2 regions of the Bacillus sp. DTU_2020_1000418_1_SI_GHA_SEK_038 genome follow, and region 1 is predicted to be linked to the other one. Evidence: a T-box and tRNA genes for the amino acid it is inferred to sense, from the RefSeq annotation. Region 1 holds a T-box; the other holds one or more tRNA genes.
The links. A T-box is a leader RNA that pairs with one kind of tRNA and senses whether it is charged. The one in region 1 lies ahead of glyQ (glycine--tRNA ligase subunit alpha), so its partner is inferred to be a tRNA-Gly.
Positions count from the first base shown of each region.

Region 2: it has a tRNA-Gly gene. The T-box ahead of glyQ (glycine--tRNA ligase subunit alpha) is inferred to sense a tRNA for this amino acid. The anticodon was not compared.

Region 1 covers NZ_CP135435.1:3,108,487-3,115,140, reverse strand. The annotation lists gene RRV45_RS15630 (cytidine deaminase) at 1-169, shown strand, start outside; gene era (GTPase Era) at 162-1,076, shown strand; gene RRV45_RS15620 (YqzL family protein) at 1,268-1,411, shown strand; gene recO (DNA repair protein RecO) at 1,442-2,194, shown strand; T-box leader at 2,396-2,569, shown strand; gene glyQ (glycine--tRNA ligase subunit alpha) at 2,787-3,677, shown strand; gene glyS (glycine--tRNA ligase subunit beta) at 3,670-5,742, shown strand; gene RRV45_RS15600 (helix-turn-helix transcriptional regulator) at 6,002-6,634, shown strand.
Region 2 covers NZ_CP135435.1:93,939-100,592, reverse strand. The annotation lists rRNA gene RRV45_RS00515 (23S ribosomal RNA) at 1-943, opposite strand, end outside; rRNA gene RRV45_RS00510 (16S ribosomal RNA) at 1,307-2,856, opposite strand; tRNA gene RRV45_RS00505 (tRNA-Ala) at 3,021-3,096, opposite strand; tRNA gene RRV45_RS00500 (tRNA-Pro) at 3,105-3,181, opposite strand; tRNA gene RRV45_RS00495 (tRNA-Arg) at 3,186-3,262, opposite strand; tRNA gene RRV45_RS00490 (tRNA-Leu) at 3,278-3,366, opposite strand; tRNA gene RRV45_RS00485 (tRNA-Gly) at 3,374-3,448, opposite strand; tRNA gene RRV45_RS00480 (tRNA-Leu) at 3,462-3,543, opposite strand; tRNA gene RRV45_RS00475 (tRNA-Lys) at 3,553-3,628, opposite strand; tRNA gene RRV45_RS00470 (tRNA-Thr) at 3,648-3,720, opposite strand; tRNA gene RRV45_RS00465 (tRNA-Val) at 3,881-3,956, opposite strand; rRNA gene rrf (5S ribosomal RNA) at 3,967-4,083, opposite strand; rRNA gene RRV45_RS00455 (23S ribosomal RNA) at 4,156-6,654, opposite strand, start outside.

The DNA of each region.
Region 1 (6,654 bases):
TGACACAGACCGTCCATGTTCTCCTTGCGGTGCATGCCGGCAAGTAATTGCAGAATTATGCCCAAAAGATATGCAAGTGTATTTAACGAACCTAAAAGGAGATATTCTTGAGATAACGATCGAACAACTACTACCAGGAGCTTTTTCACCGGAGGATTTGAATGAATAATACTGAACAGGGACATAAATCGGGATTTATTTCTATTATTGGAAGACCAAATGTCGGAAAATCAACTTTTTTAAATCGAGTGATCGGCCAAAAAATTGCCATCATGAGTGATAAACCACAAACAACCAGGAATAAGGTTCAAGGAGTATTAACAACCAATGATGCTCAATTTATTTTTATTGATACTCCAGGTATTCATAAGCCAAAGCATAAATTAGGCGATTTCATGATGAAGGTTGCACAAAATACTTTAAAAGAAGTCGATGTTATTTTATTTATGGTCAATGCAGTTGAGGGTTATGGCCGTGGCGAAGAATTTATTCTGGAAAAGTTTCAATCCATCCGCACACCCATTTTCCTAGTCATTAACAAAATTGATCAAGTGCACCCAGATGAATTAATTACGATTATTGATTCTTATAAAGAAAAATATTCCTTTAGTGAAATTATTCCAATTTCAGCACTTGAAGGAAATAATGTTGAAAATTTATTAGGGCAAATTAAAAAGTATATTCCAGAAGGACCACAATACTATCCAGCTGATCAAGTAACAGATCATCCTGAACGCTTTATCGTCTCCGAGCTCATTCGAGAGAAAGCTCTTCATTTAACAAGAGAAGAAATACCGCATTCACTTGCCGTGTTGATTGATAAGATGGAGCGCCGCGATGAAAAGGACATTGTTCATGTAATGGCCACGATTATTGTCGAGAGGGATTCCCAAAAAGGGATTGTCATCGGGAAGCAAGGGAAAATGCTTAAGGAAATTGGTCAGAGAGCTCGGGTTGATATTGAAAATCTGCTTGGATCCAAAGTGTTTTTAGAATTATGGGTAAAGGTTCAAAAAGATTGGCGAAATAAAATGTCGCAGCTGCGTGATTTTGGTTTCCGTGAGGATGAATATTAATTTTTTTAAAAAATGTGTATTTAATGTTAATTGTCCAGCCTTAACTAAGGTATTACGCTTTAACAGTAATTATGTATGATTTCAATTTACAATATTTTTCTCTTATGAAATTCAAAAGACAGGCTATGATAAATGGTAAGGATTTGGGATAAAAGAAAATTGCGTTGAATAACGGAAAGGTGGGGTTTTCGATGATGGATTTTACCTGGAAAGTCTTTTCACAGACAGGTAATATAGACACATATCTTCTCTTTAAAGAGCTAGAACAGGAAACTCAAGATATACCCGGAAATCAGGACGCAGAACTAACTGAAGCAGACTTTTCCATCTCATAGATTGTCTAAAACTTAGGGATGGTGGCTATGGTGCTTGAAAAATGTGAGGGCATCATTATTAGAACAACAAATTATGGTGAAACAAACAAAATTGTAACTTTATACACCCGGGAATGGGGTAAGATTGGTGTGATGGCACGTGGAGCAAAAAAGCCGAGCAGCCGGCTCGCTGCTGTCACCCAACCTTTTACATACGGCTATTTTTTAGTTCAAAGAAGCAGTGGATTAGGAAGTCTGCAACAAGGTGAAATGATTACTTCTATGCGCTCTATCCGCGAAGATATTTTCCTAACAGCATATGCAAGCTATATTGTTGATCTAACAGATAAAGGAACTGACGACAGAAAGCCCAATCCTTATTTATTTGAATTAGTTTTTCAAGCTTTAAACTTAGTCAATGAAGGTTTTGATGCAGAAATTATTGTGAATATCTTCGAAATGAAAATGTTGAATTCGTTAGGATTGTATCCAGTTTTAAACCAGTGTACCGTATGCAGCAGTGCAGATGGCCATTTTTCTTTTTCAATAAGAGAGGGTGGACTCATTTGCCACCGATGCCTGGAAAAAGATCCATATCATTTTAAAATTTCTCCAGCAACAGTGAAGCTATTACGGCTTTTTTATTTTTTTGATTTATCTCGCCTTGGTAATATTTCTGTTAAACCGGAAACGAAGGCTGAGCTTAAAAAAGTCATTAATGCTTATTATGATGAATACTCTGGGCTTAATTTAAAAACGAAAAGGTTTCTAAATCAAATGGCTAAATTTGAGGATATGCTTTAATATAAACGATAACTTTTCGAATTTGAGAAGTGTCCAGCTGCAGCGCCTAGGGGCTCGAGGTCATAAGCCAATCCATCAAGAAGGTTAAAGAACAACCTTCTCGCTGGCTTATCTTATGCTTGTCGCCCCTGGGCAAGGCGCTTCCGCTTTTCTTACTTGACATTCAATTTTGTATCGTATATGATTCAAATTATTAAATTAATAGTTGCTATGATGAAGAAGAGTACTTAATCTATTTAATAAAAAGCGAACCTAGGATGGTGAGAGCTAGGGTATTGAAGATTAAGGAAGGCGCTTCTGAGCAACGCCGGAAGAAAGTGGCTGCAACGATTGCAGCAATTAGGGTGGAACCGCGGGTAAACTCTCGTCCCTATGCATTAGGCATAGAGACGGGAGTTTTTTGTTTTTTTCTTTAAATTTGAGAACTATCTAGTTCCAGCGCCCAGCGACTATTGGACTTCCTCTCCCCTCCCTACGATAAGTCAACATCGAATCGCTCACGCTCTTCGTGTTTCCTTTATCTCAGTCGGGGAAGGTCCAGTCCATACATCGCTAAGCGGGGCGCTTACACTTTTAAATTGAGAGGTGCGTAATGAACATTCAAAATATGATTTTAACTCTACAAAAACACTGGTCAGATTATGGCTGCATTCTAATGCAAGCCTATGATGTGGAAAAAGGAGCAGGAACGATGAGTCCTTATACTTTCCTGCGTGCTATTGGGCCTGAACCATGGAATGTGGCATATGTAGAGCCGTCACGCCGTCCTGCTGATGGCCGCTATGGAGAAAATCCAAATAGACTTTATCAGCATCATCAGTTTCAAGTGATTATGAAGCCTTCACCGGACAATATTCAGGAGATGTATTTAGATTCTTTACGTGCGCTTGGCATTGATCCGCTCCAGCATGATATTCGATTTGTTGAGGACAATTGGGAAAATCCTTCCCTAGGATGTGCTGGCTTAGGCTGGGAAGTTTGGCTGGACGGCATGGAAATCACTCAATTTACGTATTTCCAGCAAGTAGGAGGAATTGAATGTAAACCAGTTTCAGTAGAAATCACATACGGAATTGAGCGTCTCGCTTCCTATATTCAAGAGAAAGAAAATGTATTTGATCTTGAATGGACAAACGGATTTACGGTGAGAGATATCTTCCTGCAGCCTGAATATGAGCATTCCAAATATACTTTTGAAACATCTAGTGTCGATATGCTCTTTAATCTGTTCAATATTTATGAAAAAGAAGCTCATCGGCAAATGGAGGCTGGGCTCGTTCACCCGGCATACGATTATGTATTAAAGTGCTCACATACTTTTAATTTGTTAGATGCAAAAGGGGCGATATCGGTTACAGAAAGAACCGGTTATATTGGACGCTGCCGTAACCTTGCAAGAAAAATTGCAAGAACCTTCTATGATGAGCGTGAAAAGCTTGGTTTCCCAATTTTGCAATCAAAGGGGGAAGGAAATCGTGACTAAAAGAGATCTCCTTTTAGAAATAGGATTAGAAGAAATTCCCGCAAGATTTGTTACAAATTCAATGAACCAGTTATCAGACAAAATTCAAGCATGGTTAATGGAAAAAAAGTTGAACTTTGACCATATTGTTGCTTATTCTTCACCACGGCGATTAGCAGTTCACGTTACAGGAGTGGAGGAAGCTCAAGAGGATGTTCACGAGGAAGCAAAGGGTCCAGCAAGAAAAATTGCGATTGATGAAAATGGTGATTGGTCAAAGGCAGCTATTGGGTTTTGCCGCGGGCAAGGAGCTAGTGTAGAGGATATTTTCTTTAAAGAAATAAATGGCGTTGAATATGTCCATGTAAAAAAGTTTATTCAAGGTCAAGAAACTGTCAATCTGCTGCCGGAATTGCAGCAAATTATTACAGCCATGACATTTCCGAAAAATATGAAGTGGGCAAATAATGATCTTCGATACGTCCGTCCAATTAAATGGCTGCTTGCGTTATTTGGAAATGAAGTGATCCCTTTTTCAATTACAGCGGTTGAGACATCCAATTGGACACTTGGGCATCGTTTCTTAGGAAGCAAAATTGAAATACATGAGCCGAAGGATTATGTTAAGGCTATGCTTAGTCAATATGTGATAGTTGACCCTGAAGAAAGAAAAGGTGCAATCACATCACAATTAGAAACGATCGCCGAGGAAAATAATTGGGTCATTCCAATTGATGAAGATTTGCTAGAAGAGGTTACGAACCTTGTTGAATATCCTACAGCTCTTTTTGGACGTTTTGAAGAAGAGTTTCTCGAGATCCCTGAAGAGGTTTTAATCACTTCGATGAAAGAGCATCAGCGATATTTTCCTGTGAAATCTAATGAAGGCAAGCTTCTTCCTTTTTTCGTTACCGTTCGAAATGGCGGGCATGAGCATATAGAGAAAGTAGCTAAGGGAAATGAAAAGGTACTAAGAGCAAGACTATCTGATGCAGCCTTTTTCTACAAAGAAGATCAAAAAACTGAAATTGAAACTTCATTAGCAAAATTAAAATCTATTGTGTATCATGAAGAAATCGGTACGCTTGCAGAGAAGGTAAGTCGCGTTAGAAAATTAACGAATAAAATGGCTGATAAGCTTGATTTTAGCATTGAAGACAAAGATGCAGCCGATAGAGCGAGTGAAATTTGTAAGTTTGATCTCGTATCTAACATGGTTTACGAATTTCCGGAATTACAAGGTTTTATGGGTGAAAAGTATGCTTTGCAAAAGGGAGAAAAACCAGCAGTTGCTAAAGCGATAAATGAACATTATATGCCAAGAAATGCTGATGACAGTACCCCGGGCAGCCACCCTGGGGCAGCGCTGTCAATAGCAGAAAAAATGGATACAATCGCCTCTTGCTTTGCTATTGGCATTATTCCGAGCGGTTCGCAGGATCCATATGCGCTTAGACGCCAAGCAACTGGTATTGTCCAGACACTTATTAATAAAGAGTGGAATCTATCTCTAGAATGGCTGATCGATTCTGGGCTCGCCCTAGTTGAAGAAGCTGGAATTGCTAAGAAATCGAAATCAGAACTTGCTGGGGAATTAACCGCATTCTTTAAACTTAGAATTAAACATATCCTTCAGGAAAAGCATGTGAGATATGATTTAATCGAAGCAGTTTTAGGCAATGAAATTGGTGCACTTCCATCTCTAGTAAGGAGAGCTGAGGTACTAGAAACTAGAAAAGAGGATAATGGCTTTAAGGAAAGCATGGAAGCTTTAAGCCGTGTTCTAAATATTTCATCTAAAGCTGAAAATCCTGGTGAAGTTAATCCCGCTTTATTTGAAAATGAATTCGAAAATAATTTGTACAATAAATATATGATTGTCAAAGAAAAGTTTCATGTTCATACTTCAGAAAGTGATGAATTTAGTTTGTTAATATCAATGAAGCCTGAAATCGATCAATATTTTGATAACACAATGGTCATGGCTGATAATATTGAACTACGACAAAACAGACTAAATCAAATGGTTTTACTGGCTGAGCTGATTAAAAAGTTTGCAAATGTAAACGAAATTATTGTTAAATAACTTGGATTTTCCAACTGGGAGCTGTTCTAATGAAAAGATGCCAAGCTCCACATTTATTGTCTAGTGTCAATTAGTGGAGTATGCTCTTGATGTTTATATTATTGTGGAGCCAGGCACCATGCAGGACAGCTTCTTTCCGATAAACTCCTGCCTTAATGCTCATTTCTTTTTCATTTATTCTAAATAGTATATAATAATTTTATAAAAGTATAACGTTTTATGTGCTTGACAAAGGCGCTTACGCTTTTCTATTTAGGTGGTGAGGACAATCGAATTAAATAAGCGGCAAGAAAAAATATTAGAGATTGTGAAGGAAAACGGGCCGATCACAGGTGAAAATATTGCTGAAAAGCTAAACTTAACCCGAGCTACATTAAGACCAGATTTAGCCATTTTAACAATGGCAGGCTTTTTGGATGCGAGGCCGCGGGTTGGGTATTTCTATACAGGAAAATCTGGTACACAGTTGCTTACAGATAATTTAAATAAGCTGTATGTAAAGGATTATCAATCTATACCTGTAGTAGTAAATGAAAATGTTTCGGTTTATGATGCTATATGTACAATGTTCCTTGAAGATGTAGGAACATTATTCGTGGTTGATAGGGAATCTTTACTTGTTGGCGTTCTTTCCAGGAAGGATTTGCTGCGTGCAAGTATCGGGAAACAGGAATTAACGAATATCCCTGTAAACATAATCATGACAAGAATGCCTAACATTACGATGTGTGAAAAGGAAGACTTATTAATTGATATTGCAAAGAAATTAATTGAGAAACAAATTGACGCGCTGCCGATTGTTAAAGAAACGGAAAAAGGCTTTGAGGTAATAGGCAGAATTACGAAAACAAATTTAACAAAAGCATTTCTTGCGCTTGCAGAAGATAATTAAATCATGAACAGAGGAGATGG
Region 2 (6,654 bases), 1.5 Mb from region 1:
AACCCGATGAGGGCCCCTAGTCCAAACAGTGCTCTACCTCCAAGATTCTAACAACATGAGGCTAGCCCTAAAGCTATTTCGGAGAGAACCAGCTATCTCCAAGTTCGATTGGAATTTCTCCGCTACCCACACCTCATCCCCGCACTTTTCAACGTGCGTGGGTTCGGTCCTCCATCCAGTGTTACCTGGACTTCAACCTGGACATGGGTAGGTCACCTGGTTTCGGGTCTACGACCACATACTCATACGCCCTATTCAGACTCGCTTTCGCTGCGGCTCCGTCTATTCAACTTAACCTTGCATGTAATCGTAACTCGCCGGTTCATTCTACAAAAGGCACGCCATCACCCGTTAAAGGGCTCTGACTACTTGTAGGCACACGGTTTCAGGAACTATTTCACTCCCCTTCCGGGGTGCTTTTCACCTTTCCCTCACGGTACTGGTTCACTATCGGTCACTAGGGAGTATTTAGCCTTGGGAGATGGTCCTCCCTGCTTCCGACGGGATTTCACGTGTCCCGCCGTACTCAGGATCCACTCTGGAGGGAACGAAGTTTCAACTACAGGGCTTTTACCTTCTCTGGCCGGCCTTTCCAGACCTGTTCATTTACCTCGTTCCTTTGTAACTCCGTATAGAGTGTCCTACAACCCCAAGAGGCAAGCCTCTTGGTTTGGGCTAATCCCGTTTCGCTCGCCGCTACTCAGGGAATCGCGTTTGCTTTCTCTTCCTCCGGGTACTTAGATGTTTCAGTTCCCCGGGTCTGCCTTCAATACCCTATGTATTCAGGTAAAGATACTGTTCCATTACGAACAGTGGGTTCCCCCATTCGGAAATCTCCGGATCAAAGCTTACTTACAGCTCCCCGAAGCATATCGGTGTTAGTCCCGTCCTTCATCGGCTCCTAGTGCCAAGGCATTCACCGTGCGCCCTTATTAACTTAACCTGTTCGGCAAATGATAAGCGGCGCATCTCTGCGTCAGCTCTCTCGCTGTGCTCCTCACGTATCAACTGCGTACGTTCCGGTGCTCGCTCGGTCGCTTCCTTGATCTGCTTGCTTCTCATTTCCCTCACGATTTGTGAATAGATTAATTTCTATTCTCGTGATTGGTTGTTTTTAACTCTATATTAAATAGAGAGAATAACTAAAATGGCGATTACTCGGTTATTGCTTCTTCATAATCATTATCTAGTTTTCAAGGAACAAAAAACACTAATTTACATAGTGTTTTGAGAGATAATTCCCTCAAAACTGAACGAACAAGTAACGTCTTTTATTGAAGTATCAAGTACTTCAAATCTTCCTTAGAAAGGAGGTGATCCAGCCGCACCTTCCGATACGGCTACCTTGTTACGACTTCACCCCAATCATCTGTCCCACCTTAGGCGGCTGGCTCCAAAAGGTTACCCCACCGACTTCGGGTGTTACAAACTCTCGTGGTGTGACGGGCGGTGTGTACAAGGCCCGGGAACGTATTCACCGCGGCATGCTGATCCGCGATTACTAGCGATTCCGGCTTCATGCAGGCGAGTTGCAGCCTGCAATCCGAACTGAGAATGGTTTTATGGGATTGGCTAAACCTCGCGGTCTTGCAGCCCTTTGTACCATCCATTGTAGCACGTGTGTAGCCCAGGTCATAAGGGGCATGATGATTTGACGTCATCCCCACCTTCCTCCGGTTTGTCACCGGCAGTCACCTTAGAGTGCCCAACTGAATGCTGGCAACTAAGATCAAGGGTTGCGCTCGTTGCGGGACTTAACCCAACATCTCACGACACGAGCTGACGACAACCATGCACCACCTGTCACTCTGTCCCCCGAAGGGGAAAGTCCTATCTCTAGGATTGTCAGAGGATGTCAAGACCTGGTAAGGTTCTTCGCGTTGCTTCGAATTAAACCACATGCTCCACCGCTTGTGCGGGCCCCCGTCAATTCCTTTGAGTTTCAGCCTTGCGGCCGTACTCCCCAGGCGGAGTGCTTAATGCGTTTGCTGCAGCACTAAAGGGCGGAAACCCTCTAACACTTAGCACTCATCGTTTACGGCGTGGACTACCAGGGTATCTAATCCTGTTCGCTCCCCACGCTTTCGCGCCTCAGCGTCAGTTACAGACCAGAGAGTCGCCTTCGCCACTGGTGTTCCTCCACATCTCTACGCATTTCACCGCTACACGTGGAATTCCACTCTCCTCTTCTGCACTCAAGTCCCCCAGTTTCCAATGACCCTCCACGGTTGAGCCGTGGGCTTTCACATCAGACTTAAAGGACCGCCTGCGCGCGCTTTACGCCCAATAATTCCGGACAACGCTTGCCACCTACGTATTACCGCGGCTGCTGGCACGTAGTTAGCCGTGGCTTTCTGGTTAGGTACCGTCAAGGTACCGGCAGTTACTCCGGTACTTGTTCTTCCCTAACAACAGAGTTTTACGATCCGAAAACCTTCATCACTCACGCGGCGTTGCTCCGTCAGACTTTCGTCCATTGCGGAAGATTCCCTACTGCTGCCTCCCGTAGGAGTCTGGGCCGTGTCTCAGTCCCAGTGTGGCCGATCACCCTCTCAGGTCGGCTACGCATCGTTGCCTTGGTGAGCCATTACCTCACCAACTAGCTAATGCGCCGCGGGCCCATCTGTAAGTGATAGCCGAAGCCATCTTTCAGCTTTCCTACATGAGTAGAAAAGAATTATCCGGTATTAGCTCCGGTTTCCCGAAGTTATCCCAGTCTTACAGGCAGGTTGCCCACGTGTTACTCACCCGTCCGCCGCTAACTTTTGGGAGCAAGCTCCCGCAAGTTCGCTCGACTTGCATGTATTAGGCACGCCGCCAGCGTTCGTCCTGAGCCAGGATCAAACTCTCCAATAAATTGTGAGTTGATTAGCTCATAAATGTCTTTTTAAAAAAAGACTAAAAGTTAAACGTTGACGTTTTTGTTCGTTCAGTTTTCAAAGAACTATCTTGTCGCTTAAGGCGACTTTTCAATAATACTACGTTTTTTAAACGGTGTCAATAACTTTTTTGAATCTTTTTGGTGGAGCCTAGCGGGATCGAACCGCTGACCTCCTGCGTGCAAGGCAGGCGCTCTCCCAGCTGAGCTAAGGCCCCAAAAATAATGGTCGGGAAGACAGGATTCGAACCTGCGACCCCTTGGTCCCAAACCAAGTGCTCTACCAAGCTGAGCTACTTCCCGAAAATGGCGCGCCCGAAAGGAGTCGAACCCATAACCTTCTGATCCGTAGTCAGACGCTCTATCCAATTGAGCTACGGGCGCATTCTTTAATTTAAATGGTGCCGAGGACCGGAATCGAACCGGTACGGTAGTCACCTACCGCAGGATTTTAAGTCCTGTGCGTCTGCCAGTTCCGCCACCCCGGCATTTTTTTGGAGCGGAAGACGGGATTCGAACCCGCGACCCCCACCTTGGCAAGGTGGTGTTCTACCACTGAACTACTTCCGCTTATCTTTATGAATGCGGGTGAAGGGAGTCGAACCCCCACGCCTCGCGGCGCCAGATCCTAAGTCTGGTGCGTCTGCCAATTCCGCCACACCCGCATATATAAATGGTGAGCCATGAAGGACTCGAACCTTCGACCCTCTGATTAAAAGTCAGATGCTCTACCGACTGAGCTAATGGCTCGTATAAGTTTCAAAAACAGTGCCGGCCAGAGGACTCGAACCCCCAACCTACTGATTACAAGTCAGTTGCTCTACCAATTGAGCTAGGCCGGCATATATAATATTTAGCTCTAATTTAGTTACTGCTAATAAATGTGCTCCAAAGCCCTGCGGTCTTTGCCGCAGATTTTAAAAGTTTGCCATTCGAGGGGTAAAGCTTCGTTGTTGCAAGCTTTTAAAATCCTCTACCAATTGAGCTAGGCCGGCATAATCATGGTGGAGGATGACGGGATCGAACCGCCGACCCTCTGCTTGTAAGGCAGATGCTCTCCCAGCTGAGCTAATCCTCCATTTATTAAAGCCTAGCGGCGTCCTACTCTCACAAGGGGACAGCCCCTAACTACCATCGGCGCTGAAAAGCTTAACTTCCGTGTTCGGGATGGGAACGGGTGTGACCTTTTCGCTATCGCCACTAGACCTATTTTATTGAGGTTTGTTCCCTCAAAACTAGATAATGCTGAAGAAGTTATTCGAGTAATCATACTAAATGTGGTTAAGTCCTCGACCGATTAGTATTTGTCAGCTCCACGTGTCGCCACGCTTCCACCTCAAACCTATCAACCTGATCATCTTTCAGGGGTCTTACTAGCTTGACGCTATGGGAAATCTCATCTCGAGGGGGGCTTCATGCTTAGATGCTTTCAGCACTTATCCCGTCCGCACATAGCTACCCAGCTATGCCTTTGGCAAGACAACTGGTACACCAGCGGTGCGTCCATCCCGGTCCTCTCGTACTAAGGACAGCTCCTCTCAAATTTCCTGCGCCCACGACGGATAGGGACCGAACTGTCTCACGACGTTCTGAACCCAGCTCGCGTACCGCTTTAATGGGCGAACAGCCCAACCCTTGGGACCGACTACAGCCCCAGGATGCGATGAGCCGACATCGAGGTGCCAAACCTCCCCGTCGATGTGGACTCTTGGGGGAGATAAGCCTGTTATCCCCGGGGTAGCTTTTATCCGTTGAGCGATGGCCCTTCCATGCGGAACCACCGGATCACTAAGCCCGACTTTCGTCCCTGCTCGACTTGTAGGTCTCGCAGTCAAGCTCCCTTATGCCTTTACACTCTTCGAATGATTTCCAACCATTCTGAGGGAACCTTTGGGCGCCTCCGTTACTCTTTAGGAGGCGACCGCCCCAGTCAAACTGCCCACCTGACACTGTCTCCCGCCCCGATCAGGGGCGCGGGTTAGAATTTCAATACAGCCAGGGTAGTATCCCACCAATGCCTCCACCGAAGCTGGCGCTCCGGCTTCCAAGGCTCCTACCTATCCTGTACAAGCTGTACCGAAATTCAATATCAGGCTACAGTAAAGCTCCACGGGGTCTTTCCGTCCTGTCGCGGGTAACCTGCATCTTCACAGGTACTATAATTTCACCGAGTCTCTCGTTGAGACAGTGCCCAGATCGTTACGCCTTTCGTGCGGGTCAGAACTTACCTGACAAGGAATTTCGCTACCTTAGGACCGTTATAGTTACGGCCGCCGTTTACTGGGGCTTCAATTCAGAGCTTCGCTTGCGCTAACCCCTCCTCTTAACCTTCCAGCACCGGGCAGGCGTCAGCCCCTATACTTCGCCTTGCGGCTTCGCAGAGACCTGTGTTTTTGCTAAACAGTCGCCTGGGCCTATTCACTGCGGCTCATCCGGGCTATTCACCCAAATGAGCACCCCTTCTCCCTAAGTTACGGGGTGATTTTGCCGAGTTCCTTAACGAGAGTTCTCTCGCTCACCTTAGGATTCTCTCCTCGCCTACCTGTGTCGGTTTGCGGTACGGGCACCTTTTCCCTCGCTAGAGGCTTTTCTTGGCAGTGTGGATTCAGGAACTTCGGTACTATATTTCCCTCGCTATCACAGCTCAAGCTTAACGCAAGCGGGATTTGCCTCGCTTGCACTCTAACTGCTTAGACGCGCTATTCCAGCAGCGCGCTTACCCTATCCTCCTGCGTCCCCCCATTGCTCAAACGGTAAAGAGGTGGTACAGGAATATCAACCTGTTGTCCATCGCCTACGCTTTTCAGCCTCGGCTTAGGTCCCGACTAACCCTGAGCGGACGAGCCTTCCTCAGGAAACCTTAGGCATTCGGTGGATGGGATTCTCACCCATCTTTCGCTACTCATACCGGCATTCTCACTTCTAAGCGCTCCACCAGTCCTTACGGTCTAGCTTCAACGCCCTTAGAACGCTCTCCTACCACGGACATCGCAGATGTCCATCCACAGCTTCGGTGATACGTTTAGCCCCGGTACATTTTCGGCGCAGAGTCACTCGACCAGTGAGCTATTACGCACTCTTTAAATGGTGGCTGCTTCTAAGCCAACATCCTGGTTGTCTAAGCAACTCCACATCCTTTTCCACTTAACGTATACTTTGGGACCTTAACTGGTGGTCTGGGCTGTTTCCCTCTTGACTACGGATCTTATCACTCGCAGTCTGACTCCCATGGATAAATCTTTGGCATTCGGAGTTTGTCTGAATTCGGTAACCCGATGAGGGCCCCTAGTCCAAACAGTGCTCTACCTCCAAGATTCTAACAACATGAGGCTAGCCCTAAAGCTATTTCGGAGAGAACCAGCTATCTCCAAGTTCGATTGGAATTTCTCCGCTACCCACACCTCATCCCCGCACTTTTCAACGTGCGTGGGTTCGGTCCTCCATCCAGTGTTACCTGGACTTCAACCTGGACATGGGTAGGTCACCTGGTTTCGGGTCTACGACCACATACTCATACGCCCTATTCAGACTCGCTTTCGCTGCGGCTCCGTCTATTCAACTTAACCTTGCATGTAATCGTAACTCGCCGGTTCATTCTACAAAAGGCACGCCATCACCCGTTAAAGGGCTCTGACTACTTGTAGGCACACGGTTTCAGGAACTATTTCACTCCCCTTCCGGGGTGCTTTTCACCTTTCCCTCACGGTACTGGTTCACTATCGGTCACTAGGGAGTATTTAGCCTTGGGAGATGGTCCTCCCTGCTTCCGACGGGAT